2 linked regions of the Zymomonas mobilis subsp. mobilis ATCC 10988 genome follow. The protein of the gene in region 2 interacts with the protein of the main gene of each other region in a pairwise test. Links are inferred from orthologs where the notes say so. Each region holds a gene or a part of one and is shown on either strand. Other genes may lie near its edges. The genes, in order: cysK and epsC.

Region 1 (3,326 bases), 1.0 Mb from region 2 along the record:
GAGGCTCTGTAGCAGCATAAATTCGATAAGGGAAGCCTTTTTTATGGCGAATAAGAGATGTTAAGGCTTTCTCATTTTGGTATTTTTTCTCTATATAGAGCGTGACTGATGAAATGAACGCGTGATTTTGGGGCTTTATATCTAGAGGTAATAAAAGGATAACGCCCTGTTCGGCGGATGACGTTCTTTTTTTATCAGTTTATTCCGGTTCCATTTGAAGAATAGTCTTGGTTATCAAGTGATATTCTGAACAACAGCTAGGCTTAGGCAGATATGATGGTGCGTGTATTTCAGTCAGGGAAAAGAAAATTATTCTGTGCTGTCGCCCAATTTTTTATTTTTTGTCTTTGTCCCGTTTTTTTTATTATATCGCCGCTTTCAGCCGCCGTTATTCATACAACGCTGCCTTATTGGGCTTCGATTAGTGCCAGTGAAGCCTTTATGCGGAGTGGCCCCGGAGCGAATTATCCCGCGATTTGGCATTACCAGCGGCCTGATTTGCCTGTAAAAGTGGTTGCCCGTCATGAAAATTGGAGAAAAGTGGAAGATATTGACGGGGCAACTGGATGGATTGCCTCGGCCTTACTTTCTGACAGGCGCACCGCGATTTTGAATGGTGTTGGTATCCAAAATTTATATGCAGAGCCTTCGGCAACGGCGTCCGTTATCTGGCGGGCTGAAAATGGTGTGATTGGTCGTGTTTCAAAATGTCGTGAGAATTGGTGTCTATTTAACATTCGTGGTCAGACGGGCTATATCAATAGCCGCAATCTATGGGGTGTTGATCCCAATGAAGAGATCAAATGATCCCTTCTCGCGCTTTAACACTAAATAATATTTGTTTTATTAACAATTTTATCGTTTTTTTGTACAAAACGGCAAAATAATTATCTTCAGTGACGGAAAAAATATGGCTGTTTTTAGAGTAAAACGCTCGACCCTTCGCAAGTTATTATGCGTCACTGTTCTTTCTGTCGCGTCGCCTCTTGTCGCCAGTCCCCCTTTACCAACACCGATGGCTTTGTCTTCGCTGGAAAGTGGAGAATGGCGGATTTCTGTGCTTCCGAAAGGCATGACGGATGTCTGTCTCGGTAATCCACATCAGTTGATGCATAGTGCCATTCCGTCAGGCCAATGTGATGCGTTGGTGGTCGATAACAAGCCGGATATGGCAACTATGGAATATCGTTGTGGCGAGGCCGGATGGGCGCGCACCACTATCCATGTTGATAATGGGCATAGCGCCCGCATTGATAGTCAAGGCGTTGCGGGGCGGATGCCTTTTGCCTTTAAAGCGGATGTTCGCCGTATCGGGAATTGCCCTTCTTAAAAGACAATCCCGATAGCATGGTGTGAAGTGGGGCTGTATCAGGCTTCCGGTAAGAAATCCGGCACCGACAGATATCTTTCACCGGTATCATAATTAACACCGAGAATACGGCTATTTGCCGGTAATTCTTTGATTTTCTTGGCAATGGCGGCCAGCGTTGCCCCCGTTGAAATGCCGACCAACAGACCTTCTTCTTTCGCGGCGCGCAATGCCCATTTTTTGGCTTCGTCATTCTCGATTTCAACGATGCCATTTAGAATATTGCGATGTAAATTTTTCGGCACGAAACCAGCACCAATGCCCTGAATAGCATGTGCGCCCGGTTTGCCGCCTGCCAAAACCGGAGAAGTCGCCGGTTCAACCGCGAAAATTTGAATATCCGGCCATTTTTTACGGAGGCTTTCACCGATGCCAGTTAGGTGGCCGCCAGTGCCGACGCCGCTGACAAGGGCATCAATCGGTGTATCGGCGAAATCTTTCAAGATTTCCTGCCCTGTTGTGGTGGCATGGATATTGATATTAGCTGGATTTTCAAATTGCTGGGGAATCCAAGCACCTTCTGTTTCTTCTGCCAATTGGCGGGCGCGCTCGATAGCACCAGCCATGCCTTTTTCTTTCGGTGTTAGGTCAAATTCGGCACCATAGGCCAGCATCAAACGCCGTCTTTCAATCGACATTGATTCAGGCATAACCAAAATCAATTTATAGCCTTTGACCGCGGCGACCATAGCGAGACCGATTCCGGTATTCCCGCTGGTCGGTTCGATAATCACGCCCCCTTTTTTCAATTTGCCGCTTTTTTCGGCATCTTCGATCATCGCGAGGGCGATACGGTCTTTGATTGAGCCGCCGGGATTACTCTTTTCGACTTTTATCCATACTTCATGGTCAGGAAACAGCTTATTGAGACGCAGATGAGGCGTATTCCCGATCGCTTCCAAAATAGTATTGATTTTTGCCATTTTTCCTGTCCTTAAAAATGATTGTCTAGGCAGAATAATCTGTTCATTTATATGTAGGGCGCGTCTTTTCTTTTATAAGGAAGGCGCGAACGGTCTGACAATTAAACTTTACTATCAGTGTGTCAGGAAATTCTTTTCTATAAAATAAAAACGCCCCACCGTGAGGCCGGGCGTTTTTTAATGCGATGACCAATAGCGGCGAAAAACGCCTATGCCATAGCGGGTAACAGCTTTCTGTCTCCGGCGAGTTCCATGATCGCCTTTTGCAATTTATCGAAGGCTCTCACCTCGATTTGCCGGACACGTTCGCGGCTGACCCCATAGACCTGACTTAATTCTTCCAGTGTTTTCGGGTTATCGCTTAATCGTCTTTCTGTCAGAATATGTTTTTCACGGTCGTTCAGTTTATCCATCGCTTCGATCAACAATTTATGACGAACGAGGCTTTCTTCTTCCTCTTCGATCTGTTGGTCTTGTAGCGGTTCCTGATCAACCAGCCAGTCTTGCATCTGGCCTTCGCCGTCTTCCCGCATCGTGATATTGAGCGAGCTGTCGCCACCCATCGCCATGCGGCGGTTCATATTGACAACTTCTTCATTGCTGACCCCGAGATTGGTCGCAATGGAGTCGACTTCATCCGGTTTTAAATCCCCGTCTTCAAAGGCATTCATATTGCTCTTTAAACGCCGGAGATTGAAGAACAGCTTCTTTTGTGCGGCGGTAGTTCCCATTTTAACGAGACTCCAAGACCGCAGGATATATTCCTGAATAGAAGCCTTTATCCACCAGATGGCATAGGTCGCGAGGCGAAAACCGCGTTCGGGGTCAAATTTTTTGACACCCTGCATCAGGCCGATATTGCCTTCTGAAATCAATTCGGAAACAGGCAGGCCATAGCCGCGATATCCCATCGCGATTTTGGCAACCAGACGTAAATGGGAGGTTACCAGACGGCTGGCTGCTTTCGGATCTTGGTGTTCCTGAAAGCGTTTAGCCAGCATATATTCTTCTTCCGGTTTTAAAATCGGAAATTT
Region 2 (3,250 bases):
GATTGTCCCTCTCGATCAATGCAAGCTTCATAATCAATTTGATCACAGAAGAGCAACTGTTATTTATAGTATCAGTTGTAAAACAAATATGACCTTACGATAGCTTGTGACTGTGTGTTTGATTGAATAGCTTTAAGATTGTAACAATATAGCTAATATCAATCATATTTTAAAATATGGGAGTATTCATAATGCTTACTGTTGGTGATAAATTTCCCGCTTTGAAATTACCTGTTCAGCAGGGTGTATCTGCCTTGCCGAATGGTGAAACTATTGACCTTGGCGAAACAAATGGCAAGTGGAAGGTCGTCTTTTTTTGGCCGATGGATTTCACTTTTGTCTGCCCGACCGAAATTGTGGGCTATAACGATATCAAAGAAGACCTGTCTTTGCGCGATGCCGTTCTGATCGGTGGTTCTTGTGATACCGCTTTCGTCCATTACGCTTGGCGGAAATCTGACGAACGTTTGGAGAATGCTGACTTCCCGTGGATTGCAGATAATTCCAAAAAGCTGGCCTCTGCTTTGGGTATTGTGAATGAAGAAGCAGGCGTTGCCTATCGCGCAACCTTCATTGTTGATCCGAACAATGTCATTCAGCATGTGACGGTCAACTCTTTGAATGTTGGCCGTAATCCGGCAGAAGCCTTGCGCGTTCTGGATGCTTTGCAGACCGATGACCTTTGCCCTTGCAACTGGCATAAAGGCGAAGAAGTGCTTGATCCTAAAGCCTAAGCCTGAATTCTATTCTCACTTTTACGAAAAGCAGCTCGATCATCTCGGGCTGCTTTTTTTGTGGGCTTTAGATGACAATGGATTTGCAAAGAAATAGGTGTTTCTCGCTTTTTAGAATAAAATTTTTCGTTTTTTATAGTCAAAGATAGATTTTTTTTCTAAAACCATTCCTGCTTCTTGCTGCCACTTTTATACCCAGCAAGCAGGCATATGGGGGAGTTGATATTTTTTCCATTTCTCCGATGGATCAAATTTTTATGAAAAGAGCTATTTTCGATTATAGGAAAGGCGCAATATAAAAGAAGCCTTGTCGAACATCTCTCTTTTCAAAGAGAAGCCGGTTTATGTTCAATTCTTTTGTTTCTTATCTTGAATCCATTAAAATGCGTGACCCTGCGCCACGCTCGCGTTGGGAAATCCTGCTTTATCCGGGTGTTTGGGCTTTGGTGCTGCATCGTTTGGCTCATTGGCTCTATCAAGGCGAATTGTATTTTCTGGCTCGGATTGTGAATCATTTTAGCCGTTTTCTAACCAGTATCGATATTCATCCGGGTGCCAAAATAGGCCGCAATTTCTTTGTTGATCATGGTTTCGTCGTGATCGGTGAAACTGCCTGCATTGGCGACAATGTGACACTTTACCAATGCTCGACCCTTGGCGGTACTGACCCTTCCAATGGTATCGGTGGAAAACGCCATCCGACTCTTTGTGATGGTGTTATCGTTGGGTCTGGCGCTCAAATATTGGGGCCTATCGAAATCGGTGAAAATGCGCGTGTCGGTGCCAATGCGGTGGTGACGCGTGATGTTGAAAAGAATGCCGTTATGGTAGGAATACCGGCACGCTCTATTCATGAAGATGCCGCCGCCTCGAAAGTCGAAAAACCGAAAACCGAATTTGTGCCTTATGGGACGCCCTGTGACGATTGTCAGGATCCTAATCTTCAGGATCTTCAAGCCCTTCATACAGAAATAGATGCTTTAAAAGAGAAAATTGCCAGTTTTATGATGTCTCAAAAAGCGGGCTTATCTGAAAATTCCGATAAAAATCTGCCGATGGTTAATCCTGATCAGATTCGTCTTGATAAAAAAGACGGTAAAGGCTCTTCCGCGGAATGAGCAGTATTACGCCCATTGCACCTATGCCGCGTTATGCGGTTCAGGTGGGTTTTACCCGACCTGAAATTTTGCGATTGATGGATCTCTATGGGCGTATGGTGGCGGCAGGGCATTGGCGTGATTATGCTCTCAGTTTTGAGACGACAAAGGCCAGTTTCTCTGCCTTTCGCCGCACCGCAGAACGACCGGAATATCGGGTCGAAAAACAACCTGCGCTTCGACTAAAACAAGGTATGTGGATTCTTTATGGTGAGGGCGGTCAAATTTTGAAACGGTCGCATGAATTGGTCAATATTCTTGCTCCAATTGAGCGGCGTTTAATCAAGTTGATTGCTGACTAGGCTCAGGACTCATTCTTTGAGATAGAAGATGAAACTTGCTGCGATATGGATTGCTGACATGAATGTGTGAGCGCACCGGTCGTATCGTGTTGCGACACGCCGCCAGTCTTTGAGCTTTGCGAACATATTTTCGATGAGGTGACGCTTTTTATACAGATGCCAGTCGTAAGGCGGCTTTGATTTCCGGTTCTTCTTCGGCGGAATACAGGCGGTGATATTCCGGTCTGCGAGAGACTGTCTGATTTTATTACTGTCGTATCCCCGGTCCCCGAGAATTTCTTGTGTTTCTTCCGGCAGATTTGCCAGCAGAACATCCGCGCCTTTGAAGTCACTGACCTGACCTGCGGTCAGATGCAGCCGGACAGGGCGGCCCTGACTATCGCATACAGCGTGAAGCTTTGAGTTCAGTCCGCCTTTCGTGCGTCCGATATGGCGGGGAAAAGCCCCTTTTTGAGCAGGGAGGCCGCTGTCCGGTGTGCTTTCAGATGTGTTGCATCGATCATCAGACGCTTTGAACGGCCTGCCTGCTCCGTCAGGGCGACGAAGATCCGGTCAAAGACACCCAGGCGGCTCCACCGGATAAACCGGTTGTATAAAGTCTTGTGCGGGCCATACGCTTTCGGGGCGTCTTTCCACTGAAGGCCGTTGCGGATCACGTAAACGATCCCGCTCAGGACACGACGGTCATCGACACGCGGCACACCATGCGCCAGTGGAAAAAACGGCTTAATCCGTTCCATCTGGTGCTCAGACAGCAAAAACACGTCACTCACAGCTTCACCTCCATCGGTAAACCTGTGAATCACAACAGCCCGCTCAACTCAAGAAATTAACAGGTCCTGAGCCTAGTAAGACCTAATCCTGATTTGTATTTGTTAAAATTTTATTAAAAATTCGAGCTTTTTCTTGTGTCTATTTCCTTTCTGCTGCATGAACAGAGATAGGAATAACTGCTAGGGAAAAGGCTGTAGTGTTAGAAAATACCGATTCCGGTTTTCATCTGTCTACCAAAGGGCGGTCTCATACACTCTATATTTTGCCTTTATTATTGGCCATT

What was found.
Region 1: the proteins of epsC (region 2) and cysK interact in binary tests that used the Escherichia coli proteins (3 or more experiments, as listed by UniProt). The link is inferred for Zymomonas mobilis subsp. mobilis ATCC 10988 from one-to-one orthologs.

What each region holds. Positions count from the first base shown.
Region 1 is NC_017262.1:625,685-629,010, reverse strand. Bases 331-3,326 are described here. They hold cysK (cysteine synthase A), read right to left. Parts: upstream 2,293-3,326; coding sequence 1,369-2,292; downstream 331-1,368. Other genes in these bases: rpoH (RNA polymerase sigma factor RpoH), read right to left, coding at 2,502-3,326; ZMOB_RS02790 (hypothetical protein), read left to right, coding at 911-1,330; ZMOB_RS02795 (SH3 domain-containing protein), read left to right, coding at 331-807. Also shown: more of ZMOB_RS02795, read left to right, coding at 274-330.
Region 2 is NC_017262.1:1,622,322-1,625,571, forward strand. What follows is about bases 46-2,965. They hold epsC (serine O-acetyltransferase EpsC), read left to right. Parts: upstream 46-1,078; coding sequence 1,079-1,852; downstream 1,853-2,965. Other genes in these bases: ZMOB_RS07320 (peroxiredoxin), read left to right, coding at 192-734; ZMOB_RS07330 (DUF2794 domain-containing protein), read left to right, coding at 1,849-2,193. In the rest of the region: ZMOB_RS07340 (beta/alpha barrel domain-containing protein), read left to right, coding at 3,164-3,250.